Regions from separate parts of the Streptomyces sp. NPDC059906 genome, predicted to be linked through region 3. Evidence: riboswitches for the same ligand, from Rfam matches in the RefSeq annotation. Region 3 holds a riboswitch; each other region holds the start of a gene.
The links. A riboswitch is a leader RNA that binds a small molecule or an ion and turns the genes downstream of it on or off. The one in region 3 is predicted to bind cobalamin.

Region 1 (10,241 bases), on a different contig from region 3:
GGAACGCCCCGGTGAACTGGTGCGCCGCCTGGACGTGTTGCTGCGCCTGCACACCGGTGACGTGCTGGTCCCCGAGCTGGCGACGGCCCTTCGGCGCGGGCTGCCGAAGGTGGGGCCGGGTCCGCTGCTGTCGGCGCTCGGGGCGCTGCGGGTGCGCACCGAGGACCGCGCCGGTGACCGCCGGGTGTTCTTCCCGCGCGGGGACGTCACCCGGGCCCTGTCCGTGCCCGAGCGGCGCCCCGCGCTGCCCACCTCACTGGTGTCGCAAGTGGTCACGTCGTTGGAGGGGGAACCGCTGCGCAGGTTCGCCGCCGGGGAGCCGTACGAGCTGTCGGTGCTGGACGCCGGTCTGGCCGACCTCACCCTGCCGTTCACCGAGCGGACCGCGGCGAAGGCCCTGGTGACCGTGGGGCGCGGCAGCACCCAGGCGCTCCCCGAGGGCGGCGTACTCCGGCTCTTCCTGCACTGGACGGAACCGCAGGGCAACCGCACCGACCTGGACCTGTCCGTCGCGTTCTTCGACGCCGGGTGGAAGTTCACCGGCCTGTGCGACTACACGAACCTGGTGCACGGCCGGGACGCGGCGGTCCACTCCGGCGACCTCACGTCGGCCCCGGCACCACGCGGTGCCACCGAGTACGTGGACCTGGACCTGGAGCGCCTCGCGCGGCGCGGGGACGTCTACGCCGTCCCGCTGGTCTTCAGCTTCAACAACATCCCGTTCGAGGAACTGCCGGACGCGTTCGCGGGATTCATGGCCCTGCCCGCGCACGGCCCGCGCGACGCGTCCTACGACCCGCGCACGGTCAGGCAGCGGTTCGACCTGGCGGGCGACTCGAAGGTGTGCCTGCCGATGATCGTCGACCTGAGCCGGCGGCGGGCGCTGTGGACCGACACCCATCTGCCGGCCACGGGCGGCTTCCAGAGCGTCCGTTCGCACGGCGGCGACGATCTGGCCACGGTGGCCGCGGACCTCTGGCAGCAGTTCACCTCGGGTGGCCGGGTCACCCTGTGGGACCTCTCGGTCTGGCGGGCGGCCGCGCTCTCTTCGCAGGTGGCGGTGGTGTCCCGGGAACCGGAGCCCGCCCTGCTCCACTACCGGCGGCGCCCCGGGGAGACCGCGGCCGCGTTCGCCGTGAGAGTGTCGTCGCTCAAGGACGCCGAGGAGCACCACGAGCACGTCGACCCCGACGCGGCCGCGGCCTCTCTCGCCGCCGGCAGGCGGATCTTCCTCGCGACGGTCCACGGGGACGTCCGGCCACCGGACGCGACGGGCACGGCCTACCGGCTCTTCCCGGGCACCGGCGATGCGTCGCAGACCCTGACCCGCGTGACCGCCTCAGACCTGGTCGCCGACCTGGCGTGAGCCCGTACGGTGCCCTGGAGACGGCGGCACCCGGGCGGCGGCTCCTCGGGGCGTCATTCCGAAGCGACGCGGAACTCGAATTCGGGACGGTCCCAGGGCACCGCGGGCGGATTCGCGAGCGCGGTGCCGGTCCGCACCGCACCGGCGCGGTGGTAGAAGCCCTCGGCGGGGAGGTGCGACACGACCCTGACACGGTCGAGCCCGGCGGCTCGGGCCTGCGACCGCATGTGCGCGACGAGCAGCCGTCCGATACCCCGTCCCTGCGCCTCGTCGGCGACGAACAGCAGGTCGAGCTCCGGTGGAGCGAGGACAAGCGAGTAGAACCCGAGGACCCGGCCTCCCTGGCCGTCGGCGCCGACGGCCGCGAAGACGCGGTGGGCCTCGATGTAGACGGGCCCGACCCGGTAGCCCGCGACCGCGGCCGCGTACTGGCCCGCGTAGGCACCTGAGCCGCGCACGAGCCGAGTGAGCCGCTTGGCATCCCGCGCGACGGCCCTCCGTATCGTGATCGGCGGGCTGACCGGGGAAGTGCGAGGGCTCATCCGCAGAGTATGCCGTGCACGGGCTCGGGTGGCGGTCAGGCGGCCCGTGCGGCGAAGGTCGTGGCGAGGGTGCGGGCCTGGTCGTGGGCGGCCGTCATGGACGCCTCGTGCAGGGGAAGGAGCGAGGTGAGGGCCGGGACGTGGGCGGCCATGGTCAGCTCGGGCGTCACGGTGGCGACGTCCAGGCCGAGGAGGTCCTCGTGGCCCAGGACGGTTTCCAGCGTGGGCACCAGGTAGTCCAGGCCCTCCCGCGGAGCGCCCGGGGCATAGCTGCCGCCGCGGGCGGATATCAGCAGGGCGGGGCGGCCCGCGGCCGGGGAGGCGCCGGTGTGGGTGAAGGTACGGTCCGTGACGAGGATCTGGTCCAGCCACGCCTTGAACGCCGACGGCATGGACAGGTTGTACAACGGCACCGTGAACAGGTACGCGCCGGCGCCGAGGAACTCCTCGATCAGCTCGTCCTGCAGTGCCTGGGCCTTGGCCTGCTCGGGGGTGTGCCGGGCCGGGTCCGTGTCGCGGGCGGTGACGCCCGCCGCCGTCAGGTGCGGCACCGGCGAGGCCGCGAGGTCGCGGTGGACGACCGGGCCCTGCCACCGGTCGCGGAAGGACCGGGCGACCCGGCGGGAGACGGAGGCCTCGCCGAGCGAGGAGGAGTCGATGTGCAGCAGGTACGACATGGTGGTTGCGCCTTTCGAGGAGACCGGGGTGGGGTGACGGGGTGGGCTTCGTCCCAGGCGGTACGGAGCACGGCGAGCGGCGCGCCGCCGCTCTGGGCGCCGGTAGCGGCGCTCGGTGCGTGTCCGACGCGTCGGGTCACGGTCCGGGCCCAGCGGTTCAAAGAGCCCGAGCAGGTCGTCCGCAGGGGGAGGTGACCTCGGCCCAGATTTCTGCCTTCACGGCCTGACCTCCAATTCCTACGTTTTGTTCGTAGCGCCATGATGCGCCAGTATGGAGGTCGTTACAAAAGGCACACGGGTGTGCGCGACGGAGAGGAATGGGTGCCATGCCGGACAGCGCCGATACGGAGATGGCGGCCGCGACCGGGCCGTGTGCGAGCATCCCCGCCGAGCACATGCCCTTCATCCGGCAGGTGCTGGACCGGGTCGGCGACAAGTGGAGCATGCTGATCGTCGTCGTCCTGGACGACGGCCCGCTGCGCTACACCGACCTGCAGCGCCGGATCCCCGGCATCTCCCAGCGCATGCTCACCCACACGCTGCGCCAGCTCGTCGAGGACGGTCTGATCACGCGCACCGCCTACGCCGAGGTTCCGCCGCGTGTGGAGTACGCCCTCGCCCCGCTGGGCCGCGGCCTGCACGAGATCGCCATGCGGCTGATCGCCTGGGCCGCGGACCACCACACGGAGATCCGCGCCCACCGCTCCCGGGTGGACGCCGTCACCGGCACCTGAGTAGGCAGGCACCGCTCAGGTCACTCAGGAGCGTGCCCCCCTCACACCGCCGGGGTGTCGCCGGCCTCCCTGCCGGTCCTCGCGTTGCGACGACGGTCCGCGGCGAGCATGAGGGCGACACCGGCGAGGGTCCACAGGCCCAGGACGAGCGCCGGGCCGCCCGCGCCGGTCCCGTCGTAGAAGGCGTTGGCGCGCAGCAGGCTGCCGGAGGCGCCGGGCGGCAGGAGCTGACCGAGCGTGGACCAGCCGTCGGGCAACCAGTACGGGCCGGTGGTGAGGCCGGAGAGCGGGTTGCCGAGGAACATCATCACGACGGAGCCCGCACCGAACCCGGCGTATCCGAGCAGCGACTCCAGCCCGAGGAACGGGACGGCGAGCGCGGCCATGCCCAGCCCGAGACCGAGGGATGTGACCCAGTAGTCGCCGTCGAGGGTGCCGATACCGAACTGGAGGACGGCGGTCACGGCGGCTCCACCGGCCAGGGCGAAGGCGACGACCCCGGCGAGACGGATCCGCAGATTGGCGTGGCCGGGGAAGAACTGGAGCAGGGCGATGGCGGGCAGCATGCCACCGAAGATCATCGGCAGCGCGGCGGAGGCGAGACCGGCGCCCCGCGGGTCGTCCTTCGGGAAGGGCACCACGTCGTGGACGGTCGCGGAGACGTGCTGCTGACCGGCAAGCGCGGTACCGAGCCCGCTGATCGCGTTGCTGATCATCTGGCCGCCCGCCGTCGCCGTGTAGACGGTCAGGCCGTCGTCGCCGAAGGCGAGGCCGCCCACGGCGTCGCGCTCCTCGACGGCACGGACCAGGGCACGGGCGTCGTCGTACGCCGTGACCTCCCAGTCGTCGCCGGGGAGCTGCTGCTGCACGGCGGCCACCGCGGACTCCGGGCCCGTGACACCGAGCGGGGCGTGGTGGGGGCCGCCGTTGGCGGACGGCAGACCGAAGGCGCACAGCATGAGGGTGATCGCGGCGGTCAGGCCGACGACGATGGCGGCGAGTTTCGCCACGAGCCCCCGGCCACCGGGCGGTCCGGCTTCCGGGGTGTCGCCACTCGGCTGTGAGGTGGTGGAGGCGTCGAGATTGGCAGACATGGCAACCGTTCCGTAGAGGTGCTCCGCCCCGCCCTGGCAGACGGGGCGAAACAGCGGACGAAGTACGAAGGCTCGGTGACACCGACGACGTCACTATATAACTCATCAGACAATGAGTTCATCATGTGATGAGTTTTCGGACGCGGCGTTCGGAGCGGGCATGATGGGGCCATGGAGAGCGTCAGCGATACGCGTGAGGTGACTGGTGCCGGTCGGGCGACCAAGCACGCCGGGGGCAGGCGTCCCGGGGAGACCCGTACGCGGGAGGCGATCCTCGGCGCGGCACGGGTCTGCTTCGCCGAGCGCGGTTTCGACGCGACCAGCCTGCGCCGCATCGCGGAGACGGCGGAGGTGGACCAGTCGCTGGTGCACCACTTCTACGGCACGAAGGAGAACCTGTTCCTCCAGGCGCTGGAACTGCCGGGGAAGATCGAGGAGGCCATCACCGCCGCGGCGCGGGGCGGACTGGACGGGATCGGGGAACGCATGGTGCGCGCCCACCTGTCGGTGTGGGACGACGTGTCGTCACGCCCGGCACTCATGACCATGGTGCGCTCGGCCGCCATCCACCGTGCCGCGGCCGCCCAGCTCCGTGAGACCGCGACCGGCATCCTGGCGCGCGCACTCGGCGGGGTGATCACGGGCGAGGACGCGACGCTCCGGACGAGCATGGTCGCCACGCAGCTCATCGGGCTCGCCATGATGCGCTACGTGGCGCATCTCGAACCCCTCGCCTCGGCCGACACCGACACAGTGGCCCGCCACTACGGCCGCGCCCTCCAGGCGATCGTGGCGGACTGAACCGGCGTCGCCGCGCGTTCGGCCCGCCGCGGCCGGGCGCGTGACACGGGTCACGCCCGCATTGCGGACGTCCGCGTTCCTGACGCGCGAACTGCCCGTAGGCTGCCCACAGCAGCTGGTTCGCCCCGTCAGCCGGACGGGGCGTCGCAAGAGGGAACCCGGTGGGAATCCGGGACTGCCCCGCAGCGGTGAGCGGGAACGACCGCCGTCATACGCACTGGGTCCGAGGTACCGGGCCCGGGAAGCGACGGCCAGTAGGTGTCCTCGAACGGTGAGGACGTGCCCGCGAGTCCGAAGACCTGCCAACTGCCCGCGCGCGAACCGTTCGTGCGCGGACATCCCGGTGACCTCGAGGGCGGGTCGGCGTACATACCAGGCGGATGTGTCTGCCCTACTGCGCAGCGTCGGTCCCGCCCGGTGTGTCACTCCTTCGCGTTCTCGTCCCGTCGCCGGGATCTCAGGGATTCATCTCGTGAAGGAGATCTCCGTGACCACGAAGTCCGCAGCCGCGGCAGCACGGGCCACCGTGTACGGCTACCCCCGCCAGGGGCAAAACCGGGAACTGAAGCAGGCCGTCGAGGGCTACTGGAAGGGCCGCGTCACCGCCGACGCCCTGCGCGCCACGGCCGCCGAACTGCGCCGGACGAACTGGCGGCAGTTGGCCGACGCGGGCATCGACGAGGTGCCGACCGGTGACTTCTCGTACTACGACCATGTGCTCGACACCACCGTGATGGTCGGCGCGATTCCCGAGCGTCACCGCTCCGCCGTGGCGGACGACGCGCTCGGCGGCTACTTCGCCATGGCACGCGGCACCCAGGAGGTGGCACCGCTGGAGATGACCAAGTGGTTCGACACCAACTACCACTACCTCGTCCCGGAACTGAGCCCGGACACCGCGTTCACCGCCGACTCCGCCAAGCAGGTCGACGAACTGAGGGAGGCCCTCGCCCTCGGCCTCACCGCCCGGCCCGTTCTCGTCGGCCCCGTCACCTACCTTCTGCTGGCCAAGCCCGCCCCGGGCGGGCCGGCGGACTTCGACCCGCTCACCCTGCTGGACCGGTTGCTGCCCGTGTACGCCGAGGTGCTGGCCGACCTGCGGGCGGCGGGCGCGGAGTGGGTCCAGCTGGACGAGCCCGCCCTCGTCCAGGACCGCACCGCGGCCGAGCTGAACGCCGCCGAGCGCGCCTACCGTGACCTCGGCACTCTCGCCGACCGTCCGAAGCTCCTGGTCGCCTCGTACTTCGACCGGCTCGGCGATGCGCTGCCGATGCTGGCCAAGGCCCCGGTCGAAGGGCTCGCCCTGGACTTCACCGGGAGCGCCGCCAACCTCGACGCGCTGGCCGCCGTCGGCGGGCTGCCAGGAAAACGGCTGGTCGCCGGTGTCGTGAACGGCCGCAACATCTGGGTCAACGATCTCGTCCGTTCCCTGTCCACCCTCGGCACCCTGCTGGGCCTGGCCGACCGCGTCGACGTGTCCGCCTCCTGCTCCCTGCTGCACGTCCCCCTGGACACCGCCGCCGAACGGGACATCGAACCGCAGATCCTGCGCTGGCTCGCCTTCGCCAGGCAGAAGACCGCCGAGGTCGTCACCCTCGCCAGGGGCCTCGCCCAGGGCACCGACGCCATCGCCGCCGACCTGGCGGCCAACCGTGCCGACCTCGCCTCCCGCGCCAACTCCCCCATCACGCGCGATCCCGCCGTCCGCGCCCGTGCCGCCGCGGTCTCCGGGGCCGACGCGCGACGTTCCCAGCCCTACGCGGAGCGCGCCGCGGCGCAGCGCTCGCACCTCCGCCTGCCGTTGCTGCCGACGACCACGATCGGTTCCTTCCCGCAGACCGGCGAACTGCGCACCGCGCGCGCCGATCTGCGCGCCGGGCGGATCGACACGGCCGGCTACGAGGAGCGGATCAGGGCGGAGATCCAGGAGGTGATCTCCTTCCAGGAGCAGACCGGCCTCGACGTCCTGGTGCACGGCGAACCCGAACGCAACGACATGGTCCAGTACTTCGCCGAACAGCTCACCGGCTACCTCGCCACCCGGCACGGCTGGGTCCAGTCCTACGGCACCCGCTACGTCCGCCCGCCGATCCTGGCCGGCGACATCTCCCGTCCGGACCCGATGACCGTGCGCTGGACCACGTACGCCCAGTCCCTCACCGGCCGCCCGGTCAAGGGCATGCTCACCGGCCCCGTCACCATGCTCGCCTGGTCCTTCGTCCGTGACGACCAGCCCCTCGGCGACACCGCCCGCCAGGTCGCGCTCGCCCTGCGCGAGGAGGTGAACGACCTGGAGGCCGCGGGCACGTCCGTCATCCAGGTGGACGAACCCGCCCTGCGTGAGACGCTGCCCCTGCGCACCGCCGACCGGGCCGGATACCTGGCCTGGGCCACCGAAGCCTTCCGGCTCACCACCTCCGGCGTCCGTCCGCAGACCCAGATCCACACCCACATGTGCTATGCCGAGTTCGGCGACATCGTACGGGCCATCGACGACCTCGACGCCGACGTCATCAGCCTGGAGGCGGCCCGCTCCCAGATGCAGGTCGCCCGCGAACTCGCCGTCCACGGCTACCCGCGCGAGGCGGGACCCGGCGTGTGGGACATCCACTCCCCCCGCGTGCCCGGTGCCGAGGAGATGGCCGACCTCCTGTGTGACGGCCTGAAGGCCATCCCCGCCGAACGGCTCTGGGTCAACCCCGACTGCGGCCTGAAGACCCGCGCCTGGCCCGAGACCCGGGCCTCGCTCGAACACCTGGTGGCCGCCGCCCGCGCCGTCCGCGACGAGCTGTGCCGCTCCTGATCCACCCGGAAGCGCTTCTCGGTGTCCGCAGCACGCTCGTGAGGCCGGTGAGCGGTCCGCGGTGAGACCCGCCGCCCGGTCACCCGGCCACCGCCCCGGTCCTCGCGTCGTCGCTGCTCGGTCGGGCTCGTGGTGCGGTGCCGGCGGCAGCGGGTCGGCGGCTGAGGCCGCCGTGGCGGCGGGTGACGAGCAGTTGGTCGCGATGCTCGTGGACCGGAAGGAGCCACCCCCCACCCCGGGAACACCCGGTGGCCGACAGGGCCGGGAACCCGCTGAACTCCCGGCTCCACCACAGCCGCGCGGGCGATGCGGGCCCCGGCTCACACGGTCTTGCCACGCGACCGCCGGTCCCCCAGGCCGAGGCGCTTGAGCGCCAGCGTGTCCAGCGCGCTGAGTACTCCGTTGAGGATCAGCGTCATCGCCACCAGGACGATCAGGCCGGCGAACTCGGTCGGGGCGTCGAGGTTCGTGGCCGCGGTGAACAGCTCGTGGCCGACTCCCTCGGTGGAGGCGATGAACTCACCGCCGATGACGCCGAGGATGGCCAGTGGTCCACCCGTCTTGAGCGCCGCGAAGAACGGCGCGGCCAAGGTGGGGAGCGTGACGTAGCTCAGGACGTGATGCCGGCGCCCGCCCATGACCTGGACGATCTCCACGAGTTCGCGTTCCCTCAGCCGCAGGCCCAGGTAGACGTTGTAGAAGACCACGAAGGACACCCCCGCCGCCGCGATCGTGATCTTCGACATGGGACCGATGCCGAAGAAGAGCAGGAACAGCGGCGCGAGCGCGATCTTGGGGATGCCGTTGACGGCCGCGATGAGCGGCTCCAGCACCGGCCCGCGAGCGGGACCGAGCCCAGCACCAGGCCCATCACGGTGCCGACGGCCACACCGATCCCGAAGCCCGCCAGGATCTCGATCGCCGTCGCCCTGATGTCGATCCATCCGGTCGACGAGCCGAGCAGATCCCACAGGGCGTGCGACACGTCGGTGGGCTTGCTGACGGCGTACTCCGGCAGCACGGGACCGCTCATCACCTGCCAGAGGATCAGGCACAGGGCGATGACCGCGATACGCAGCACCACGACCAGGGCGGTCTTCCGCCAAGCACTGCTCCTGACGTCTCCTGTGGGGGGCGCTTTCCTGACCTCGGTCTTGTCTTTCGCACTGCTGGTGGCAGTCGCCATCGTCTGCTCCTTCCGGTTGGCCGGGCGCGGCGCGCCGGCCGCCTTACGGCAGGTACTTGTTGGTCCAGTTGCCGGTGGTGACCTTCGCGCCCTCGGGGAGCGTTCCCAGGCTGTCGAGGAAGGCCGTGGTCTTCTTCCAGCCCGCGGCGTCCATCGAGCCGTTCGCGGGCCATTCGACCTGCTCGAGGCTGTCCTCCACCACGTTGTCCGGCACACCTTCCAGCGCCTTCTGGGCCGCCTGCAGCACCGTCTCGTCGTTGCTGTCCTTCAGGTGGGTGCTCATGTACGCAGTCGCCTGCTGAACCGCCTTGACGAACTTCCTCACGATGTCGGGGTGTTCGGCGGCGTAGCTCTTCTGCGTCACCACCAGCTGCCCGTAGCCGGCCTGCTCGGCGGCCCACTGGGGGACCTTGACCGGGTCGGCGACCAGGATGCCGTCACCGGCGTCCTGGATCTGCAGCGGGATCGGTTCGGAGGTGAGGAACCAGTCGATCTGGCCGCTGTTGATGGCGGCCTTGTCGGCGGCCGGGCTCGGCAGCGAGACCCACTCGACCTTCTTGTCGGGGTCGACGCCGTACTTCTTCAGAAAGATGCCGGCCTCGGCCCTGGTGTTGGCCGAGCTGGCGCCGCCGGTGGAGCCCGACAGTGCCTTCGCCACCTGTGCGGCGGGAGTCTTCGCGGTCAGGCCGTGGTCCTTGGCGAAGTCCTTGCTCACGACGAGGCCGAGCGGGTTGCCCAGGCCGTCGGCGGAGACGGCGATCTGCGGAAGTCTTTTGGAGTCTTCAGGCCCTGCTTCTTGAAGAAGCCCTGGGCGTCGGCGACGTGCAGCGGCGTGTCGAAGATGCTGCCTCCGCCACCCACGGTAATCTGGGTGAGCCCGTCCGAGGTGGTCGTGGTGGCGGAGCCGCTGCCGCAGGCGGTGAGCAGCGCCGGCACGATCACGGCGGCCGAAGCCGCGGCAAGAAGCCGTCGGCTCCCTCCGGGCCGGGGCCGGAGGCCATTGCGGGCCGGGCGGGCGGTGGGGTGGTCGTGTGTCAT
Region 2 (10,241 bases), on a different contig from region 3:
TCGCGCCGCCGGCATCCGGGCGGACGGGAGGCGCGAACCGACTGCGTCCATCAGCGTAAGGGCGCTCGTACTCCTGCGACAGTGAGGATTCAACGGTTGTCTTGATTGTGGAGGGGAGACAGAAACCAGGTGTGTCCCCGTCCGGTCGTCGTGGCTGGTCTGGCCGGATAGTGCCTCGGGGGATCGCCGCCCCATCGGCCAGACTTGTTGCCTCACGACACATGCGCACCGTTGCGGCGGTGACCCGTGCCTGGGGAGGCGCCTGATGACGTCGGACACGAGGCCGGACGAGGGCGGGGCGGCGGCCGCGTCCGGAGGGCAGCGGCCTCCCGGGGACCGCGTCGCACTGCGCGGTGATCTGCGTGCCGCAGTGCCCGACGCCTCCGCGGCCGTGGTGGTCACGGGACTCGTGTTCGCTCTCCTGTGGGCCCGCATGGAGTCGGGTGCTTCGGACACCGTCGCGGTCATGCCCTTCATGGACGATGCCGGCACCTACTGGATGTACTTGCTCAGCCAGGCTTTCGGCTGGTCGGCGCTGCTGTGGGCCTGGGGCACGGTCATGTTGGGCCTGCTGCTGTCGGGTCCGCGCCCCGCCCGGCTGCCGGTCTCGCGGCAGGTACTGGAGCGCTGGCACCGCACCACGAGCCTGACGACGATGGCGCTCATGCTCGCGCACGCGCTGATGTTCGCCGCCGAACTCGTGCGCTACGAGACGAAGGTGGACTGGGCCGAGCGGCTGTGGGTGGGCTTCGCCGACAGCTTCGTGCCCGGCTGGTACGACTCCGGCACCGGCCGGATCGCCATCCCGCTCGGGCAGGGCGCCCTGTACCTCGCGATCCCTCTCGGCCTGCTGTTCTACGTTCGGCACCGCATCGGAGCGAACACCTGGCGACGGCTGCACCGCTTCGTGATCGTCGTCTACGTGCTGAGTGTGTGGCACACCCTGCTGTACGGAACCAACGTCTGGTACGGGGAGTGGCCGCGCACCCTCCTGTGGCTGCTGCAACTTCCAGTCGCCGCGCTGCTGTTGGTGCGTCTGCTGCGACCCGCCCGACGGTCCGAACGGCTGGGGCCGCCGAGGCGGGGCCCGGGCACGGCCCGTCCGGCCTGGTGGGGGCGCGCGGCCGGACGCGTCGTCGCCGGAGCCATCGTCGTCGGGCTGGTCGTCGTGGTGATGTCCGGTCGTGACGGCGGACGGGACCGTCCGGCCCGTCCGCCCGCCACGGCCCCGCACGAGCAGGAGACGGACTGACGGTCGGCGCCGCGTTCCGGGATGGGATGATGGCCGGCGACAAGGCGACGGCGGAACGAGGAAGCCGGTGCGAATCCGGCGCGGTCCCGCCACTGTGATCGGCGAGCGCGTCCCGACAGGCCACTGCCCCGCAACGGGTGGGAAGGCCGGGACGGGCATCGACCCGAGAGCCAGGAGACTCACGCGGTCGCCTCCTCGACGGACCACCGGGGCGGATCTCCCCGGAGAGAGGGACGGCACCCCATGCCCGCAACGCCGACCGGACGAACGCCTGACGACGCGAGGAACGGGGCGGCCACCCGTGGCTCCGTGCCGTGTCGCGTCGTCGTGTGCCGCGACTGCTGCTGCGGCAGCCCCAAAGTGACCGGTGTCGACCATACGGCCCAGGTGGAGCGCCTGCGTGCCGCGGTCCCGGTGCGCGTCTCGGACTGCCTCGACGTCTGCGACCACGCCAACGTCATCGTCGTCCAGCCCTCCGCGGAGGGCCGGGCCGCCGGCGCCCGGCCCGTCTGGCTGGGGCTGGTCAACGACCCGGACGCCACCGAGGACGTCGCCGCCTGGGCACGCGCCGGCGGACCGGGCGTCGCGCCCTGCCCGGACATCCTCGACCTGTACGCCATCACGCCGCCGCGACGGCGTACGGCCCTCTGACCGCACGGAAGGAGAGCCGGAGGGAGGACAGGAACCGTGTACGAAGCCCGTGCCTCGACGGCCTCCGCCGCCGCTGCCCTGCACGACGTGGCGAGCCTCGGCGGCTTCTTCGCCCTGCGGGTCGGCGGACCGGACGACGGCTGGCACCCGCTCACCCACTCCTACGGGGCGGGATTCACCGACCTCGCCGAAGCCGTCGCGCGTCGTCACCGCACGTCGGAGCCGCGCGTCGACGTCTCCATCGCCCAGCTCGGCCACGCCGCCCGGCTCTGGTCACCGGCTCTGGCGTGCGTCGTCCTGCACGGGATCGTGCCCGACCTGGAGGGACTGCGGCGGGCCGACGACGGACCGGCCCTGCGGGTGCCCCGTCCGGCCGGCTGGTACGCCGACCGGCTCGACGGTGGTCCCGTCCGCGCTTTGTACGAGCAGGTGACGGACCATCTGTCGGCACTGGCCGACGGACTCCGCGTCAAGATCGCCCCCCGCCTGCTGGACGGCAACTCGGCGTCGGCCCTCGCCGGTGCGGCACACGCCCTGCTCGCGCTCCGCCCGGCCGTCCGCGAACCCCTCACCGACCTCACGACCGCGCTTCTGGACACCGGACGCCTGGCGGGCACCGGAGTGCTGACCGGCCCCGACCTCGCGTTCCGCCGCCGGAGTTGCTGCCTCTACTACCGCGCGCCCAACGGCTCGAAGTGCGGTGACTGCGGGCTGGCGTGAGGCGTCCGGGAGTGCCCGGGAGCCGTTCCCCGCGGGGCCGGACCCTGGTGTGGCTGAACCCCGGCGGGCACAGCCGGGTGTGCACGTACGACTTCCGGGGGCCCGCGATGGGCCGTCAGATACCGGTGACCTTCGAGGAGTTGCAGACCGAGAGAGGTGGTCACCGCCTGGTTCGGCACACCGTCGGCAGCTTCGAACGCGGGCCTACAAAAGATGGACGCAAACGGCCTTCGCAGGGTCCGTCTGTACGATGCTCGGGCGCCTTGCCTCACGTACTTCGCCAGCAACGGGGTGCCGGATCACCTGCTCGCCAGGTGGGCCGGACACACGAACGTGAAGACGACGAAGAAGTGGTACGTGAAGCCAGACGTGGCGGACCCGCTTCCGGCGGCGGAGGCATGGGGAGGTCTCGCAGGGGGTGTGTGACAGATCGTGACAGATGAAGGTGTGAACCCGTGACAGAAGGCAAGACCGAGACGCTTCAATACCGCTTTGACGGGCCAGAACACCTACCAGTCCTGATCTTGGGCCCGTCTCTCGGTACCACATGGCACATGTGGGACCGCCAGGTGCCCGAACTGACCCAGCAGTGGCGGGTCTTCCGTTTCGACCTGCCCGGACACGGCGGCGCCCCGGCCCGCCCGGCGGGGTCCGTCGCCGAACTCACCACGCGTCTGCTGGCCACCCTCGACGGACTCGGCGTGCAGCGCTTCGGGTACGCCGGGTGCGCCTTCGGCGGCGCCGTCGGGATCGAGCTGGCCCTGCGCCATCCCGAGCGCCTCGCCTCCCTCGCGCTGATCGCCTCCTCTCCCCGCTTCGGCACCGCCGACGAGTTCCGCCAGCGCGGCGTGATCGTGCGCACCAACGGGCTCGACCCCATCGCCCGCAGCTCCCCCGAGCGCTGGTTCACCGGCGGGTACGCGGCCGCCCAGCCCGCGATCACCGAGTGGGCCGTGCAGATGGTGCGGACCACCGACCCCGGCTGCTACATCTCCGCCTGCGAGGCCCTCGCCGCGTTCGACGTGCGCGGTGAACTCGGCCGGGTCGGTGTACCCACCCTGGTCCTCGTCGGCTCCGACGACCAGGTGACCGGCCCCGCCGAGGCCCGCACCCTGGTCGCCGGCATTCCCGACGCCCGCCTCGCGGTCGTCCCCGGCGCCTCCCACCTGGTCCCGGTCGAGCAGCCCGCGGCCGTCACCGACCTGCTGGTGCGGCACTTCACCACCGCCTGGCAGGCCGCCCCCGACGCCACCTCCACCGGGCAGGTCCCCGTCCCGGTGCACCCCACGGCACACCAGGTCCCGGTCCCGGCCGCCGGGATCCCGGCCGCGCCCGCCCAGCCGGTGCCGGCTCCGCCGCCGCAGGCCGCGCCGATCGCCGAGATCGCCCCGGCACCCGTCGTGCCGCCGCAGGCACAGGGGCGGCCCGACCCGTACGACGCGGGGCTCAAGGTGCGCCGTGAGGTCCTCGGGGACGGGCACGTGGACCAGGCGCTCGCGCAGGCGGACGAGTTCTCCGGGGACTTCCAGGAGTTCCTGACCCGCTACGCGTGGGGGGAGATCTGGGACCGGCCGGGCCTCGACCGGCGTTCGCGCAGCTGTGTCACCCTCACCGCCCTCGTCGCCGGCGGCCACCTGGACGAGCTGGCGCCCCACCTCAGGGCCGCCCTGCGCAACGGCCTCACCCCGGGGGAGATCAAGGAAGTGCTGCTCCAGGCGGCCGTCTACTGCGGGGTGCCGGCCGCGAACGGCGCCTTCCGGGTGGCCCAGCAGGTCATCCGCGAGGAGACGACACCACCGGAGTGAGCCCTGCGGGCCGGAGGCGGGCGCGCGGCGGCAGGATGGGGGCATGAAGCTCACCAAGAAGTCGCACGCCTGTGTCCGCCTGGAGCAGGGCGGGCAAACGCTCGTCCTGGACCCGGGCGGGTTCAGCGAGGAGGACGCCGCCCTCGGCGCGGACGCGATCCTCGTCACCCACGAGCACCCGGACCACTTCGACGAGCTGCGGCTGCGCGCCGCCATGGAGGACAACCCGGCCGCGGCGATCTGGACGCTGAGGTCGGTCGCGGAGAAGATCTCGGCGGCCTTCCCGGGCCGCGTCCACACCGTCGGGCACGGCGACACCTTCACCGCCGCCGGTTTCGACGTACAGGTCCACGGCGAGCTGCACGCCGTGATCCACCCGGACCTCCCGCGCGTCACCAACGTCGGCTTCCTCGTGGACGGCGGCAAGGTCTTCCACCCCGGCGACGCCCTCACCGTCCCCGACCACCCGGTCGAGACGCTGATGCTGCCGGTCATGGCCCCGTGGAGCAAGATCTCCGAGGTGATCGACTACGTGCGGGAGGTCGGGCCGCAGCGGGCCTACGACATCCACGACGCGCTCCTCACCGACCTCGCCCGACCGATCTACGACCGCCAGATCGGCGAGCTGGGCGGCTCCGAGCACCTGCGGCTGACCCCCGGCGACTCGGCGCGGCTCTGAGGCTCTGCCCGGGGCGGGACCGCGTTGTCGGTGCCGCCCGGTAGGTTGTGGGACATGCGCATCGCGACCTGGAACGTGAACTCGATCACCGCTCGCCTGCCGAGGCTGCTCGCCTGGCTGGAGAGCAGCGGCACCGACGTGCTGTGCCTCCAGGAGGCCAAGGTCGCCGAGGCGCAGTTCCCCTTCGACGCGTTGCGCGAAGCGGGATACGAGGCGGCGGTCCACGCCACCGGCCGGTGGAACGGGGTGGCGGTGCTCTCCCGCGTGGGCCTGGAGGACGTGGTCAAGGGCCTGCCGGGCGACCCGGGCTACGAGGGGGTCCAGGAGCCCCGCGCGATCTCCGCCACCTGCGGGCCGGCCCGTGTCTGGTCGGTGTACGTGCCCAACGGCCGCGAGGTGGACCACCCGCACTACGCCTACAAGCTCCAGTGGTTCGAGGCGCTGCGCGCCGCCGTCGAGGGCGACGCCGCCGGCGGCCGCCCCTTCGCCGTGATGGGTGACTACAACGTCGCGCCCAAGGACGACGACGTCTACGACCGGGCGGCCTTCGAGGGCGCCACCCACGTCACCCCGGCCGAGCGCGCCGCCCTCGCCTCCCTGCGCGGCGCCGGTCTGTCCGACGTGGTCCCGCGCCCGCTGAAGTACGACCACCCCTTCACGTACTGGGACTACCGCCAGCTCTGCTTCCCCAAGAACCGCGGCATGCGCATCGACCTGGTGTACGGCAACGAGCCCTTCGCCAAGGCGGTCACCGACTCCTACGTCGACCGCGAGGAGCGCAAGGGCAAGGGCGCCTCGGACCATGCGCCGGTCGTGGTGGACCTGGACCTGTAGCCGCACGCACCGCACACGCACCGCACACCCACCCACCGCACACGCACCGCACACACGCCTTCCGCGTGCCCTGTGGTGCACATGGCGGTACGAATGACAGTGTGGAGGTATGAACTTCCCCTTCCTGGGCAAGCGGCGCGAAGACCACCGGGCGCACGACGCGGAGGGCATCGGCGAGCTGCTCGCCGACTGCGATCTGCTGCGCTCGCAGGCGCTGCGGGAGGGGGTCCGGCTCGACGACTCCGCGCTCTCCCTGGAGCAGCTGGACCAGGTGCTCCCGCGCTGGCGCAGCGACGAGGAGATCCAGACCTGGCTCGGCAACGACGCCGGTCTGTACCTCGGCACCGTGATCGTGCGCACCGTGCCCGGTGCCGCCTGGAGCATCCGGTCCGACGGACAGCCGGTCGTCCGGCTCGCCTCCGGCCGGGAGTTCGACGTGGTGGCGAACGGCCATGCGTGGGCGGAGGACGGCGTACCGGAACTCTCCCAGCTCTACGGAGAAGTCGCCGAAGCGTGAAGCCTTGGCCCTGCTTCCGGTGTAAATAGGGGTTATGCCCGAAAGGTGCGTGTCGGTGGCATTGATGATGTTTGTCTCGATACGTTGCAGTGGTCGGAGGGACACGAACGCACGGGGGACCTGCGCGGGGTGCAGTCGGAGATCACTGCTCGCGGACGAGTAGAAGGTCAGCTGCACACCGGCGAGCGACCTCGTCGAGGCGCCGCTCGACGACGTGGCGCTCGCCGGTCCGCTCGGGCTCAGCGGGAAGCGCCGGACGGTGCCGAAGGCAGGTACCGGGGCGCCCGCCAGGCGTCCAGGCGGTGCTCCACCGCCGCACCCAGGGACAGCAGTTCGACGTCCTGGCGGTCACCGGCCATGAGGAGCAGCCCGACCGGCAGTTCACCGACGAACCCGGCGGGCACCGACAGCGACGGGTATCCGGCCACCGCCGCGGGGGTGGAGGACGGGATCACGTCGTTGTCGCCCCGCGCGCAGTCGGTGGTCCACGCGGGCGGGTTCGCCGGGGAGGCGATGGCGTCCAGGTCGTGCGCGGCCATGACCTCGTCGATGGACCGCCGGGACAGGTCCGTCAACTCCGCGCGCATCGCCCGGTACTCCGGATCGGTGGTGGGCGGGGCGGCCAGTGCCTGCTCGAACAGCTCCTGACCGGCGAAGCAGCTCTGCTCCCGCGGATGGGTGCGGTTGAACTCGATCAGCTCGGCCAGGTCCCGCGGCCCGCCCCGGGTGGCGAGGTAGGCGTCGATGTCCCGGTGGAACTCGCTCAGCAGCGCCGGGAACTCGAGTTCGGCCAGCCGCTCCTGGTACGGCAGGCTCACCTCGACGACCTCGGCCCCCGCGGCGGTCAGCCGCTCGGCCGTACGGGTCATGAGGGCGTCCACCTCGGCGCCGAGCGACGGCAGCCGCCACAGGCCGATCCGTTTGCCGCGCAGGCTGCCGGGACGGCCGGCCGCGTCCGCGAGGCTCGGAGCGTCGCCGGAGCGGACGGTGTCACGGCCGCTCAGCACGGAGAGCGTGAGCGCGGTGTCGATCACGTTGCGGGCCATGGGGCCGGCCGTGTCCTGCTCGGCGGAGATCGGTACGACGCCCGACTGGCTGACCACTCCGAGGCTGGGCTTGAGGCCGACCACGCCGTTCATCCCGGCGGGGCACACGATGGAGCCGTCCGTCTCGGTCCCGATCGCCACCTGCGCCAGCGACGCGGCGAGCGCAGCGGCCGAACCCGAGGACGATCCGCAGGGGTTGCGGTCCAGGACGTACGGGTTGTTCGTCTGCCCGCCCACCGCCGACCACCCCGACGTCGGCTTGGCCGCGCGGAAGTTGGCCCACTCGGAGAGGTTGGCCTTGCCCAGTATCACCGCGCCGGCCGCCCGCAGCTTGCCGACCAGGACCGCGTCGGTGTCCGGTGGGCTCCCGGCGAGGGCCAGCGACCCGGCGGTCGTCGGCATGTCACGGGTGTTCACATTGTCCTTGAGCAGGACGGGGATGCCGTCCAGCGGGCCACGGGTCCTGCCGAGGCGGTGTCTGAGGTCGCTGGCGGCCGCCTGGCGCAGGGCCGTCGGGCTGGTGCGCAGTACCGCGTTGATCCTGGGGTCGACGGCCTTGATCCGCCGCAGGTAGGCGAGGGTCAGCCTGAGCGAGGACAGCGATCCCCGGTTCATGCGCGCCTGCAGTTCGGGGATCGTCACCGTGTCCAGGTTCACTCCCTTGACCAGGGTCGACTCGGCGGATCGCGCCGAATCACCGGGCCGGGAATCAGCGGCCTCGGCCCGTTGACCGGGCGCCGCCGCGATGAGGGGGACCACGACCAGGAGTGCGGTCAGGGCCGCCGTGCTTCTCTTCTTCATGGCCGACAGCCCACTACACGGGGCCGTCCGGCACAAGAGGCCCCTCAGCCTTGGTCGTTGACGCGTTCGTTGCCGCGTTCGTGGACGATCCGCCCGTCGAAGACGGTGAGGTCCACGGGCAGGTCGGGGATGTCGTGCGGGTCGGCCGCCCGCAGGTCCCCGCCGAGGACGCACAGGTCGGCGACCTTGCCCGGCTCGATGGTGCCCTTCCAGGATTCGGCGAAGTCCTGCCGGGCGGGGTTGGCCGTGTAGGCGCGCACCGCCGTCTCCAGCGAGACGCGCTGTCCGGGGCCGCTGACCCGGCCGCTGGCCTTGGACTCGCGCAGGAGCATGGCGGCGACACCCCGGCGCCAGTCGGGCGCGGTGATCGGGGCGTCGGAGCCGACGCACACGGCGATGCCCGCCTGTACCGCGGAGCGCACCGGCCACTGGTAGTCCGACCGTTCGCTGCCGACGACGCCGTCCATCAGGTCCGCGATGGTCCACTTGATGGCCGGGTTCATGTTGATGCCGTAGCCGTGCGCGGCCAGCTTGGCGAGGCTGGGCGCGGAGGCGAAGTCGCCGTGGATGACGTAGTGCCGGGCGTCCGGGCGCGGGTGTGCCCGGTGGGCCGCGGCGAAGGCGTCGACCACGGAGTCGATCGCCCGGTCGCCGGTGACGTGCACGCCCAACTGGTACCCGGCCGTGTGGGCGACCCGTATCATCTCGGCGAGTTCGGCCTCCTTCAGTGCGGTGTCGGCCCCGTGCACACACAGGCCGCCGTGGCCGCCGCCCGGGTAGGGTTCGTGCATCCACGCGGTCTCGTTCGGCGGCACCCCGTCGGCGAACCCCTTGACGCCGATCACGGCCAGTCTCCAGTCGTCCACGTCCGCCGGCACGGCGAGCCCCGCCAGTCCGGCCCGCACGTCGGCCGCCGAGCCGCCCATGGGCGCGGGCAGCAGCAGCACCCGGACCCGCGACTCCAGCCGGCCCGCGCGCGCCAGCTCGACGTAGGCCCGCAGCGTCGCCGTGTCCAGGCCGCCGCCGAGGATCTCGGCACCGCCAGGACCGAGCCCCGGCTCGGTGTAGCTGGTGATGCCCAGGGCGTGCAGGGCGGTCACGGCCGTGCGGACGGCCTCCTTGCGCCTGGCCACGTCCGCGGCGGGCACCAGCGCCTGTACCAGGGCCTGCGCCGTCTCCTTGAGGACGCCGGTGGGTTCGCCCGCGGCGTCGGTCTCGATCACCCCGCCGGCGGGAGGCACGGCACCCCGCCCCACTCCGGCGAGTTCGAGTGCCCTGGAATTCACCCACACCATGTGCCCGGAGAAGTCGGTGAGGCAGACCGGGTGGCCGGGGGCGGCGGCGTCCAGGTCGGCGCGGTGCGGGCGGCGGGCCGGGTCGGCCAGGCACTCCGCGAGGTAGCCGACGTCCCACCCGAGACCGGTGATCCACTCCCCGGCGGGTGTGCCGGCCGCGGCCTTCCGTACCGCCTCGGTGACGTCGGCGATCGACTCCACGGCGGGGTGGCCGAGGTCCAGCGCGAACGGCGGCCTGGTCAGGGCCCATGCCGCCGCGTGCAGGTGTGAGTCGTTGATGCCGGGCAGCACGGTGCGCCCGGCCAGGTCGACGACCCGGGTGCCGGGTCCGGCGAGCGCCCTGATCTCGGCGTCGCTTCCCACGGCGAGTATCCGGCCGGCCCGTACGGCGACCGCCTGGGCGACGGAGAACGCGTCGTCGACGGTCAGTACGTCGCCGCCGGTCAGGATGAGGTCCGCTGTCTCCGGCATCGGTGATCCTTCTGGCTGGTGAACGGTGGAGGAAAGAGGAAGAGGAAAGAGGAAGAGGGAAAGAGGTAGGAGGAAGGAGGAGGGCTCAGGACGCGGCGTCGGCAGAGGTGGCGAGGCCGAGTACGCGGCGCAGCCAGGACCGGCGTGCCGCCAGCGCGGCCCGGGTCACC
Region 3 (10,241 bases):
TGGATGGTTACTGCATCCGTGACATCACTACTTCTTCTCATTGCAGGGTGCTCAATGGACAAGGAAAACGGCAAGCCTCTCCCCTCTCGCGCGTCGTCCGCAGTGGAAGACGAGGTGTCGTCACTCTCCAGTCGAGTGTTGGACATGCTCAAAGTGAAGGGAAAAGTGACAGAGCCCGGGGCGTACACCTCCTCCTGTGCCGAAGATGGCAGCAAGGGTGTCTGGGTGAGGCACCCCTGGTCCATGTATGGAATTGACAACAGTGAACTCGGTGAGGGATTCGCCAATCTGAAGCGTTCGCTTCCCGGTGACGGTTGGGAAATCGTGAAGGAAGGCGACGACGGCAGTCGGGACAAGAATCCTGAAATTCGGGCCGTCCACCAAAGGACGCACAGTCAGCTCGAGGCCAGATGGCTCAAGGGCCTCGACGGCAACACGCCCCTGATTGACGTGACTCTCTACTCGCAGTGCTTCAAGGAGGCTGAGTAGTCAATTCGCCGACGGCGAGGTTGCCCCATGATGCAGTAGGGCCGGCTCCCGGCGCGAGCGCCCCATGCAGTCGCTCAGCCTGCGCACGAGCGTCGCCTGTGTCTGCTGCAACCCGCGCAGCGTCGTGCTCACCGGACGTCGAGGCACCTTATTTGCACGTCCATGTGCAACAAACTACGCTGCTCTTGTCTGCTCGCCCATGGGCAATTAACTCGCCCTCGCTTGTCTCCGGAGCCCCCATGCCCCTACTGGCCACCACCCCCGTCGAGAAGATGCCGGGGCCCTACGCCCGGCGCTGGTGGGCTCTGCTGGTGCTCTGCCTGAGTCTGCTGATCGTCGTCATGGCCAACACGTCCCTGATCGTGGCCGCCCCGGACATGACCACCGACCTGGGCCTGAGCAGCAGCGACCTGCAGTGGGTCATCGACGGCTACGCCGTCCCGTACGCCGCGCTGATGCTGGTGCTCGGCGCGATCGGCGACAAGTACAGCCGGCGCGGCGCCCTGGTCACCGGTCTGGTGATCTTCGCGGGCGGTTCGGTGATGGGCAGCCTGGTGCACGAGACGGGGCTGGTCGTCGCGGCCCGGGCGGTCATGGGCGTCGGTGCCGCCGTCGTCATGCCGGCTACGCTGTCCCTGCTGGTCGCGGTCTTTCCGAAGGGGGAGCGGGCCCGTGCCATCACGGCCTGGACCGCCACCTCGGGACTCGCCATCGCGGTCGGGCCGCTGGTCGCCGGGTGGCTTCTGGAGGACCACGCCTGGGGGTCGACCTTCCTGGTCAACGTCCCCGTCGCGGTCCTCGCCGTCGTCGGCGCGCTGATCCTCGTACCGCCGTCCAGGGCGGCCGGCGCGGGTCGCGTCGACTACGTCGGCGGGCTGCTCTCCATCGTCTCCGTCGGCAGCCTGGTCTACGCGACCATCGAGGGCCCGCACTTCGGCTGGGGCGCCGGGCCGGTTGCCGCGGCCGTCGTCGCCGGGGCCGGTCTGATCGCCTTCGTGGCCTGGGAGCTGCGCCATCCGCACCCCATGCTGGACGTGCGCAGGTTCCTGCTGCGGCCCTTCAGCGGCTCGATGCTCGCGGTGCTGTTCTTCTTCTTCGGCACCTACGGCGCCATCTACTACGCCACGCAGTTCCTGCAGTTCGTGCTCGGCTACGGCGCGCTGGAGACCGGCGTACGGCTGCTGCCGCTGGCCGGGGCCGTGTTCGTCGGCGCGGCGGCGACCGGGCGGCTGACCCCGAAGCTGGGCGTGCGGGTCACGGTCGGCTCCGGCATGGCGATCGGCACGGTCGGTGTCTTCCTGCTCGTCCTGATCGACCAGGGCTCCACCTACGCCGACTTCCTCGCCCCGATGCTGCTGCTCGGTCTCGCCATCGGCCTCAGCGTCTCCCCGGCCACCGACACCATCATGGGCTCCTTCCCGGAGAGCGAACTGGGCGTCGGCGGCGGCGCCAACGACACCGCGCTGGAGCTGGGCGGTTCGCTGGGCATCGCCGTCCTGGGCTCCCTGCTCGGCACCTCCTATCGGGACGAACTGGCCGGCCTGGTGGGCGACCGGCTCCCGGCCGCCGCACTGGACACCGCCCAGGACTCGGTGGGCGGCGGACTCGCCGTCGCCGAGCGGCTCGCCACCAACCCGGCCGCCGGACCCGAGCAGGCGCAGGCCCTCGCCGACGCCGTGAACCGGGCCTTCGCCCACGGCGTCGCCACGACCAGCCTCGTCGGCGGCGTCATCATGGCGGCCGGCACCCTGATCGTCCTCGCCGTCCTGCCCGGCCGCCGCGCCCGCGCCGCCCAGCAGGCGGAGGAAGCCCGGGAACCGGAGTACAGCGGCTCGGCGAGCTGACCCCGGGCAGCCCCCGTCACTCGGCCAGCGCCGCCAGCTCCTCCGCCGTACGCGGGCCCGACGCCGAGTCCGCGAGCAGCCCCCGCGCCCGCAGCAGTCCGGTCGCCGCGACGCCCCAGGGGAGCCGCAGCCCGGCCTGCCGCAGCAGCTCGGTGCGGGCCAGCGTCGGGGCGGCCGGGCCGGTGCGCACACCGTCCGGGGTGAGCAGGGCGGCGTCGTCGGACCAGCGCAGGGCGAGGTCGACGTCGTGGGTGGCCATCACCACGGTGGTGCCGCCCGCGCGCAGCCCGTCCAGGGTGGCGAGCAGCCGCTCCTGCCCGTCCGGGTCGAGCCCGGCGGTCGGCTCGTCGAGGATCAGCACCCGGGGCCGCATCGCGACCGCCCCCGCGATCGCGGTCCGCTTGCGCTGCCCGTACGACAGCAGGTGCGTGGGCCGCTCGGCCAGCGCCGCGATGTCCAGCGCGGCGAGTGCCTCCGCGACCCGGGTCCTGACCTCCGCGTCGGGCAGTCCGAGGTTCAGCGGACCGAAGGACACGTCCTGGCCGACCGAGGCCGCGAAGAGCTGGTCGTCCGGGTCCTGGACCACCAACTGCACGGTGGTCCGCAGCCGGGTCAGCCCCCTGCGGTCGTACGTCACCGGCTCCCCGTCGACCGTCAACGCCCCCGCGCGCGGCCTCAGTCCGCCGCTGAGCAGCCGCATCAGCGTGGTCTTGCCGCTGCCGTTGCGGCCCAGCAGCGCCAGCGCGCGCCCCTCGCGCACCGCGAAGTCCAGGCCCGTCAGCACGTCCGGGCCCTCCTCGTACGCGAACGACGCGCCCCGCAGGGCGACCAGGTCCGGGGTCGGTTCGGGTGACCGCACCGGTTCGCTCACGACAGGGGTCCTTCCAGTACGAGGGTGAGGCCGGCCAGCGCCGCAAGGAGCGCGACGCTCGCCGCCGTGAACGGCACCGAGACGCGCGCCTCGGGCACCAGTACGCGCAGGGTGCCGTCGTAACCGCGCCCGGCGAGCCCCGACTGGAGCCGCGCCGCCCGGTCGAAGGCCCGCACGAACGCGGTGGCGCCGAGCCCGCCGAGCGAACGCCAGGTCGCGGCCCGGGTGGTGTGGCCGAGCCGCGCCGCCTGCGCCTGACGGATCCGGCGTACGGAGTCCAGCAGCAGGAAACTCATCCGGTACGTCACCAGCGCCACGTCCACCACCGGCGCGGGCACCCCGGCCCGCACCAGGCGCGGCAACAGGTCCGACATCGGCGTGGTGAACGCGAACAGCAGCACCCCCAGCGAGGCCGCCGAGGTGCGCAGCAGCAGCTCACCGGCGCGCGCCGCGCCGCCGTCGGCCGCCGACAGGAACCCGTCGGGACCCCCGACCTGCACCAGCAGCGGCAGCGCGCCCGTCACACAGAATCCCAGCGGCACCCGGTAGGCCCGCCACAGCCGCCGCCCCGGCACGCCCGCCGGGCCCAGCAGTACCGTCAGCGCCGCCACCAGCACCAGCGCCGCACCCGGCCAGGGCGGCAGCGAGATCGCGAGCACGGTCAGGCCGAGACCAAGCACCGCCTTGTCCACGGGATGACGGCGGCGCCAGCGGCTGCTGTGCGCCGCCGCGTCGATCGGCAGCACTCAGTCGCCCGCGGGGGCGTCCCGCAGCGCCGCCGCCGTCCGCTCCTCGCCCTGCCGCCGCCCCCGGCGCAGACCGAAGTAGTACGCCAGCACCCCCGCGCCGAGCGCGGCCTGCACCGCGAACAGCGCCGACTCGATCTCCCCGGACGGCGGTTCGTACAGCGGCGAGAACCACGGCTCGTAGTCCGGCTCGATCTCGGTGATCGCCGTCTCGGCCTCCGCGTCGGCACCGGCGAACGGCTCCTCCTTGTGGTCGCCGAGCCCCAGCACCAGCGGCAGCGCCGCGAGCGCGGCCACGGCGAGCAGCAGCAGAGCGTTGATCTTCGCGTTGCGGGTCATCGGGCCACCGCCTCCGGCTCGTCGGACGTGGTCTTCCCGGACCGGGTCAGCAGCACGCCCAGCCGGGTCAGTTCGCCCTTGCTGGACTGCACGAGCAGCCGCATCACGATCACCGTGAGCAGGCCCTCGCTCACCGCGAGCGGGATCTGGGTCACCGCGAAGATGGACCCGAACTTGCCGAGCGCGCCCAGGAATCCGCTGCTCGGGTCCGGGAAGGCCAGCGCCAGCTGCACGCTGGTGACGCAGTAGGTGGACAGGTCGGCGACGAACGCGCCGAAGAACACGGTGACCATGAGCGGCACGTCGAAGCGGCGCAGCAGTCTGTAGACCCCGTACCCGGCCCAGGGACCGACGATCGCCATCGAGAAGACGTTGGCGCCGAGCGTGGTCAGCCCGCCGTGGGCGAGCAGCAGCGCCTGGAAGAGCAGGGTGATGGTCCCCAGGACCGCCATGATCGGCGGCCGGAACAGGATGGCGCCCAGCCCGGTGCCGGTCGGGTGCGAACAACTCCCGGTGACGGACGGCAGTTTCAGGGCCGACAGCACGAACGTGAAGGCTCCGGAGGCGCCGAGGAGCAGCGTGCTCTCCGGGTGCTCCCTGACCTCACGGGTGAGTGACCGGACTCCGTGGACGACGAACGGCGCGGACGCGACACCCCAGGCGATCGCGTGCGCCGGTGGCAGAAAGCCCTCGGCTATGTGCATGGCTCAGCAGACCCTCTCCAGCACCTCGTGGATGGACGACGCGCCTTGGCCGGTCTCCTGGCTTACGGGTACCACCGCCCGTGCTCCGCCTTCCCGGATCGCAAGCGATCCAGTGGCTGCCCGTGAGGGCCGGAGCCGGACTTTCCCGATTCACAGTGGCGAGGGCCGCACCGGCATCACACCGGATTTCCCGTTCACCAAGGCGTGGCGACAGTAGTGCTCCCACGGGGGTGGGCACAAGCAGGCCTCGGGCCCGGCACCCGCCCCGCCGGACCGCCGCACACGCCTCAGGGCTGCGCAAACGCCCGGCGCCGCCGCTCCGTCAGCCGCCGCCGCTCGTCCTCGCCCAGCGTGGCGAAGATCTCCGCGCGCCTGTGGTGCAGGGCACGCAACTCCTCCTCGCCGAGCGACTCGGCCCAGCGGCGGCGCGCCTCGCTCAGGCGGGCGACTTCTTCCGGCGTCAGGGGACGTTCCATGGCGGTCATCTCCTCGATCACGTTCAGATAGGTCTCGGTCGAGCCGTCGGCCGAGGCGTCCAGCGCGTCCAGCACGCCGAGCAGCCGGATCCGCAGCTCGGCCGTCTGCCGCAGCCGCTCCTCGACGACGCCGAGCTGCCGCCGGATCAGCTCCGCCGGATCGTGGTCCGGCTCGGCGTCCAGCAGCGCGCGGATCTGCGCCAGGGGGAGCCCGAAGCTGCGCAGCGCCAGCACGCGGTGCAGGCGCCGGACGTCGTCGGCGTCGTAGCAGCGGTGGCCGCCCTCGGTGCGGGCGGACGGGGTGAGCAGACCGAGCCGGTCGTAGTAGCGCAGGGTGCGGATGCTCAGCCCGGTCTCCCGCGCGAGTTCGCCGATGCGCCGGGTGCCGTCGGTCGCGTACGTCATGGGGCTCCTCCTCGGTGTGCGACCGAGGCTAGAAGGTGACGCGGCGGCAGTTTCAAACCCCGTCCGGGACGGGACGTGAAACCGCCGCCGTCAGCGCGAGCGGCCGCGCTGGGGCCGCCGGGCCACCATGTCCCGCATGCGGGTGGTCAGCGCGGTGGCGGCGGCGGTGAGGAAGACGAAGCTGTACGTGATCTGCAGGATGGTCACGACCCGCGCGGCCTGGCCCCGCGGGGTGATGTCCCCGTACCCGACGGTGGCCAGCGTCACCACGGTGAAGTACAGCGCGTCGATCCGGGTGTGCAGCCCGCTGAACTGGCCCGGCGCCTTGGCCAGGGCGTAGTACGTCGCCGAGAAGACGTGCACCGACAGCACGATCAGCAGCGAGATGACCACCCCGGGGCGGCTGTCCGGATGGTCGAGGAGGACGTGCCGGATCTGCCGGAGCAGCAGCACGGCCACGACGGTCAGCAGCACCGCGAACAGCGTCCAGCTCAGCACCGGCCGCTGCGGGCCGAGGTGGTCGAGGGGGAGCAGGAAGTAGGCCACCACCACGGCGGCCGCGATCCCGACCCGTACGAGCCAGGGCCGGACGGCGTCCCAGCCGGTGCGGGTGCGGGTGCGGGTGCGGGGGCGTGGGCTCGGGCGCGGGTCTGCGGTCCGGCGGGTCCTCACCGTGCCGCTCCCGTCGTCGGCGCCCCGCCCGTCTCTCCGCCCGACTCCCCGCCGGGTGCCCGGCCCGCCTCCGGCCCGCTCCCGCGCACCAGCTGGGCGACGATGAACGCGACGACCGAGGCCGTCACGATCAGCGGCATCTGGTCGTGGGCGTCCCGGCCCAACAGCAGCACCGCCAGGACCGCGCTGGCCAGTGGCAGCCCCGTCACCGCGGCCGCCGCGGCGGCGATGCCGAGGGCGAGCGCCGGGGTGGCGCCGAAGCCGGGCAGCCCGGAGCAGGCCAGGCCCGTCGCCGCGCCCAGCAGGACGGCCGGGAAGATCGGGCCGCCGCGCAGCGCGCCCAGCGCGATGCCCCAGGCCAGTCCCTTGCACGCGACCAGCGCCACCAGCGCGCCCACGGACCAGGCGTGCGGCTGCGCGGCGAGCTGGGCGAGGGCGGCCTGACCGGACAGCGCCGCCTCGGCCGGGGAGCGGCCGGTGATCAGCGCGTACGCGGCGACACAGACGCCGACCGCGGTGGCGCAGGCGACGGTGCGCGCGGCCGTGTGGCGCCGGGTCCAGGTGACCGTGCGGCGGCCCAGCTCGCGGGCCAGCGTGACCAGTACGGCGATCAGGGCCGCGGTGGGCAGGCCCCACAGGAAGTCGCCCGCGTCCGGATTGGCCTGCGGCGGCAGGTCGGGCAGGCTCAGCGCGCCGATCTCCAGCCCCGTCCACTGCCCGAAGCCGGTGAAGACCAGGGCGCCGGTCGCGCTGGCCAGCAGGCAGGGCAGCAGCAGGGCGACCAGCTGGGTGCCGGCCAGCCCCGCCCCCTCGATGAGCAGGACCGCCGCCGCGATCGGGCCGCCGAGGATGGTGGAGATCGCGGCGGTGGAGCCGGCCGTGGCGAGGATCGCGCTCGCCCGCTGGTCGCCGCCCGCGCCCGCCCGCCGCACCGCCAGCAGGGCCAGCCCGCTGCCGACGGCCATGAGCGGGGCCTCGGGACCCAGCACCACGCCGAGCGGCAGCGTGGCCAGCGCGGCCAGCACCGCGCCGGGCAGCGCCCGGGGGCCCACGGGTGCGCCGCCCAGGCCGTTCACCGGCAGATGGCCGCCGCCGCCCGGCATCCGGGTCACGATCGGCGCCAGGATCAGCCCGGCGAGCACCAGCGCGGGCAGTGGCCACCACCAGGGCGGGGTGTCGTATCCGGCCGCCTCGGGCAGCGACGTCCACACCCAGTGCTGCACCTCGTGCTGCAGTCCGACGAAGAAGAAGCAGGCCAGCGCGATGGGCACGCCCAGCAGCACGCACAGCAGCAACAGCCGCCGGTAGCCGGGGCTGAGCAGGGTCTGCCGCAGGGACCGCTCCGCCCGGTCCGGGACGGCGTTCGCCGGCGCGGTCACGGAACCCGTCCGCGCGGACCCCGCCGGGGCAGCGGCCGACTCGTCACACGCCCTCCTTCGTCCCGCCCGGGTCCGTCGGTCGCCGGGGCCGCGGGTGCCGCTCAGTTAACGCGAGGCCGGGGGCGTCCGCATGCGCACGCCCGGCGCGCGATTCACCCGTCCGGCGGACCCGCCTGGCCGGGGAGCGCGGCCACCCGCAGGCTCTGAATGACCTGTCGGTGCCGTCGGGCACCGGTGGGCAGCTGCCCCGTACGGGGGACACAGAAAGGACTCCGCTCATGAGCCAGCACGCCGAACCCACCCCCGGCCGGCCGTCCCACGGCGGCGACGCCTCCTGGGCCCAGCGCTCGGGCGACCGCACCAGCGGCTGGGTGACCGGCGGTGTCGTCTTCGCGGGCGTACTGCTGCTGCTGAACGGCGCGCTCGCCGTTCTCCAGGGCATCGCGGCCATCGCCGAGGACGACGTGTACGCCCGTATCGGCACCTACGTCTACGAGATGAGCCTGACCGGCTGGGGGATCGTGCACGTCATCCTGGGCGCCCTCGTGTTCGTCACCGGGTTCGGTCTGCTCAAGGACATGGCCTGGGCGCGGGTGGCGGGCATCGTCCTCGCCTCGCTGAGCCTGATCGCCCAGTTCCTGTTCCTGCCGTACGCGCCCGTCTGGTCCGTGATCATGATGGCGATCGACGTGTTCGTGATCTGGGCCCTGGCGAGCCGCCAGGACGCCGCCTCGTCCCGGGCCTGAGACTCCACGCCCGGGCACAGACTCCACGCCCGGACACCACCTCCCTCCACGCCCGGAACGACGGACGGTCACCCCGCACCCTCGGGGGTGACCGTCCGTCGTGTCCGGGCTCAGTGTCGGCGCAGGCTCCGGGCCAGGGCCGTTGCCGCCGCCGCGGTGCCCAGGGCGGCGGCCGTCGTGGCTGTCGGGGCCAGGGCCAGGGCCAGGGCCGGGGCCGGGGCCTGTGCGCGGGGTGCGGGGGCGGCCGGGCGTCCGCCGGGCGTCCGCCGGGTGGGGTGCCGTATGTGCTGCTCCGGGGCTGGCAGGGAGGGGGCGAGGTCCGTCGGGTTCAGTGTCGGCGCAGGCTCCGGGCCAGGGCCGTTGCCGCCGCCGCGGTGCCCAGGGCGGCGGCCGTCGTGGCCGCCAGGGCCAGGGTCCGGGCGCGGGGGCCGGGGGCGGACGGACGGGCGCCCGGGGCGGTGCCGTACGCGCTGCCCGGAGTCCCCGGGTCGGTCGCGGGGCCGGGCGGCAGGGCCGAGGCCAGCAGTTCCGCCAGGTGCACGCCCTCGTGGCCGCCGCTGTCGAACTCGTGGATCTGGGTGCGGCAGCTGAAGCCGTCGGCGAGGACGACGGTCGACTCGTCCTCCTCCCGCAGCCGCGGCAGCAGCACCCGCTCCGCGCACGCCTCGCTGACGTCCAGGTGACCGCGCTCGAAGCCGAAGTTGCCGGCCAGCCCGCAGCAGCCGGAGTCCAGTCGTTCCGCGTCCACCCCGGCCCGGCGCAGCAGTTCCTGGTCGGCCTCCCAGCCCAGTACCGCGTGCTGGTGGCAGTGCACCTGGGCCAGCGCACGCGCGGAGCGGTCGGGCACCCGCGGCGGCTCGTAGCCGGGGGAGTGCCCGGTGAGCAGCTCCGACAGCGTCACCGTCTGCTCGGCCAGCCGCCGCACGTCCTGGTCGCCGGGGAACAGCTCGGCCGCGTCCGCCCGGAAGACGGCCGTGCAGCTCGGCTCCAGCGCCACGACCAGGCCGCCCGCCCGGACATGCTTGGCCAGGGCGCGCACCGTACGGGTGAGGACCTTCTCTGCCGTGCCGAGCTGCCCGGTGGAGATCCAGGTCAGCCCGCAGCACAGCGGCTCGCGCGGCAGCTCCACCCGCCAGCCGGCGTGTTCGAGGACCCGTACCGCCGCCCGGCCGATGTGCGGGTGGAAGTGGTTGGTGAAGGTGTCCGGCCACAGCAGCACGGACCCGCGGTGCCCGTCGCCCTCCGGCTCGCGCTCCGCGAACCACTGTTCGAAGGTCCGTTCCGCGAACAGCGGCACCTCCCGGTCCGCCACCCCCGCCACCCGCACCGCCGCCCTCGACAGCAGCGGCGCGTGGGTGAGCGCGTTGACGACCGGCGCGAGCCGGGTGCGGCCCACCACCCGCGCGAGCGCCGGGAGCCAGCCCATCGACCAGTCCGAGCGCGGCCGGCGCCACGGCCGGCCCTCGTAGTGGTGGGAGAGGAACTCCGCCTTGTACGTGGCCATGTCCACGTCCGCCGGACAGTCCTTCTTGCAGCCCTTGCAGGCCAGGCAGAGATCGAGGGCGTCCTT

Region 1: linked by a shared signal. The riboswitch ahead of metE (5-methyltetrahydropteroyltriglutamate--homocysteine S-methyltransferase) and the one ahead of ACFV9J_RS28900 (energy-coupling factor ABC transporter permease) in region 3 are both predicted to bind cobalamin.
Region 2: linked by a shared signal. The riboswitch ahead of ACFV9J_RS17830 ((2Fe-2S) ferredoxin domain-containing protein) and the one ahead of ACFV9J_RS28900 (energy-coupling factor ABC transporter permease) in region 3 are both predicted to bind cobalamin.

The regions. Positions count from the first base shown of each region.
Region 1 covers NZ_JBHWKU010000003.1:14,916-25,156, forward strand. The annotation lists gene ACFV9J_RS05430 (MXAN_6230/SCO0854 family RING domain-containing protein) at 1-1,366, shown strand, start outside; gene ACFV9J_RS05435 (GNAT family N-acetyltransferase) at 1,420-1,908, opposite strand; gene ACFV9J_RS05440 (FMN-dependent NADH-azoreductase) at 1,944-2,585, opposite strand; gene ACFV9J_RS05445 (winged helix-turn-helix transcriptional regulator) at 2,903-3,319, shown strand; gene ACFV9J_RS05450 (hypothetical protein) at 3,361-4,413, opposite strand; gene ACFV9J_RS05455 (TetR family transcriptional regulator) at 4,585-5,214, shown strand; cobalamin riboswitch at 5,314-5,536, shown strand; gene metE (5-methyltetrahydropteroyltriglutamate--homocysteine S-methyltransferase) at 5,702-8,017, shown strand; gene ACFV9J_RS05465 (ABC transporter permease) at 8,338-8,850, opposite strand; gene ACFV9J_RS05470 (ABC transporter substrate-binding protein) at 9,247-9,918, opposite strand; gene ACFV9J_RS05475 (hypothetical protein) at 9,915-10,241, opposite strand.
Region 2 covers NZ_JBHWKU010000010.1:133,910-144,150, reverse strand. The annotation lists gene ACFV9J_RS17835 (ferric reductase-like transmembrane domain-containing protein) at 266-1,252, shown strand; cobalamin riboswitch at 1,307-1,433, shown strand; gene ACFV9J_RS17830 ((2Fe-2S) ferredoxin domain-containing protein) at 1,496-1,903, shown strand; gene ACFV9J_RS17825 ((2Fe-2S)-binding protein) at 1,940-2,623, shown strand; gene ACFV9J_RS17820 (alpha/beta fold hydrolase) at 3,178-4,428, shown strand; gene ACFV9J_RS17815 (MBL fold metallo-hydrolase) at 4,472-5,107, shown strand; gene ACFV9J_RS17810 (exodeoxyribonuclease III) at 5,162-5,941, shown strand; gene ACFV9J_RS17805 (DUF6278 family protein) at 6,051-6,458, shown strand; gene ACFV9J_RS17800 (amidase family protein) at 6,698-8,305, opposite strand; gene ACFV9J_RS17795 (amidohydrolase) at 8,350-10,071, opposite strand; gene ACFV9J_RS17790 (alpha/beta hydrolase) at 10,157-10,241, opposite strand, start outside.
Region 3 covers NZ_JBHWKU010000023.1:67,251-77,491, forward strand. The annotation lists gene ACFV9J_RS28875 (hypothetical protein) at 55-489, shown strand; gene ACFV9J_RS28880 (MFS transporter) at 729-2,333, shown strand; gene ACFV9J_RS28885 (ATP-binding cassette domain-containing protein) at 2,350-3,204, opposite strand; gene cbiQ (cobalt ECF transporter T component CbiQ) at 3,201-3,950, opposite strand; gene ACFV9J_RS28895 (energy-coupling factor ABC transporter substrate-binding protein) at 3,951-4,289, opposite strand; gene ACFV9J_RS28900 (energy-coupling factor ABC transporter permease) at 4,286-4,993, opposite strand; cobalamin riboswitch at 5,023-5,210, opposite strand; gene ACFV9J_RS28905 (MerR family transcriptional regulator) at 5,281-5,874, opposite strand; gene ACFV9J_RS28910 (potassium channel family protein) at 5,965-6,546, opposite strand; gene ACFV9J_RS28915 (chloride channel protein) at 6,543-7,925, opposite strand; gene ACFV9J_RS28920 (hypothetical protein) at 8,204-8,671, shown strand; gene ACFV9J_RS28925 (FAD-binding and (Fe-S)-binding domain-containing protein) at 9,000-10,241, opposite strand, start outside.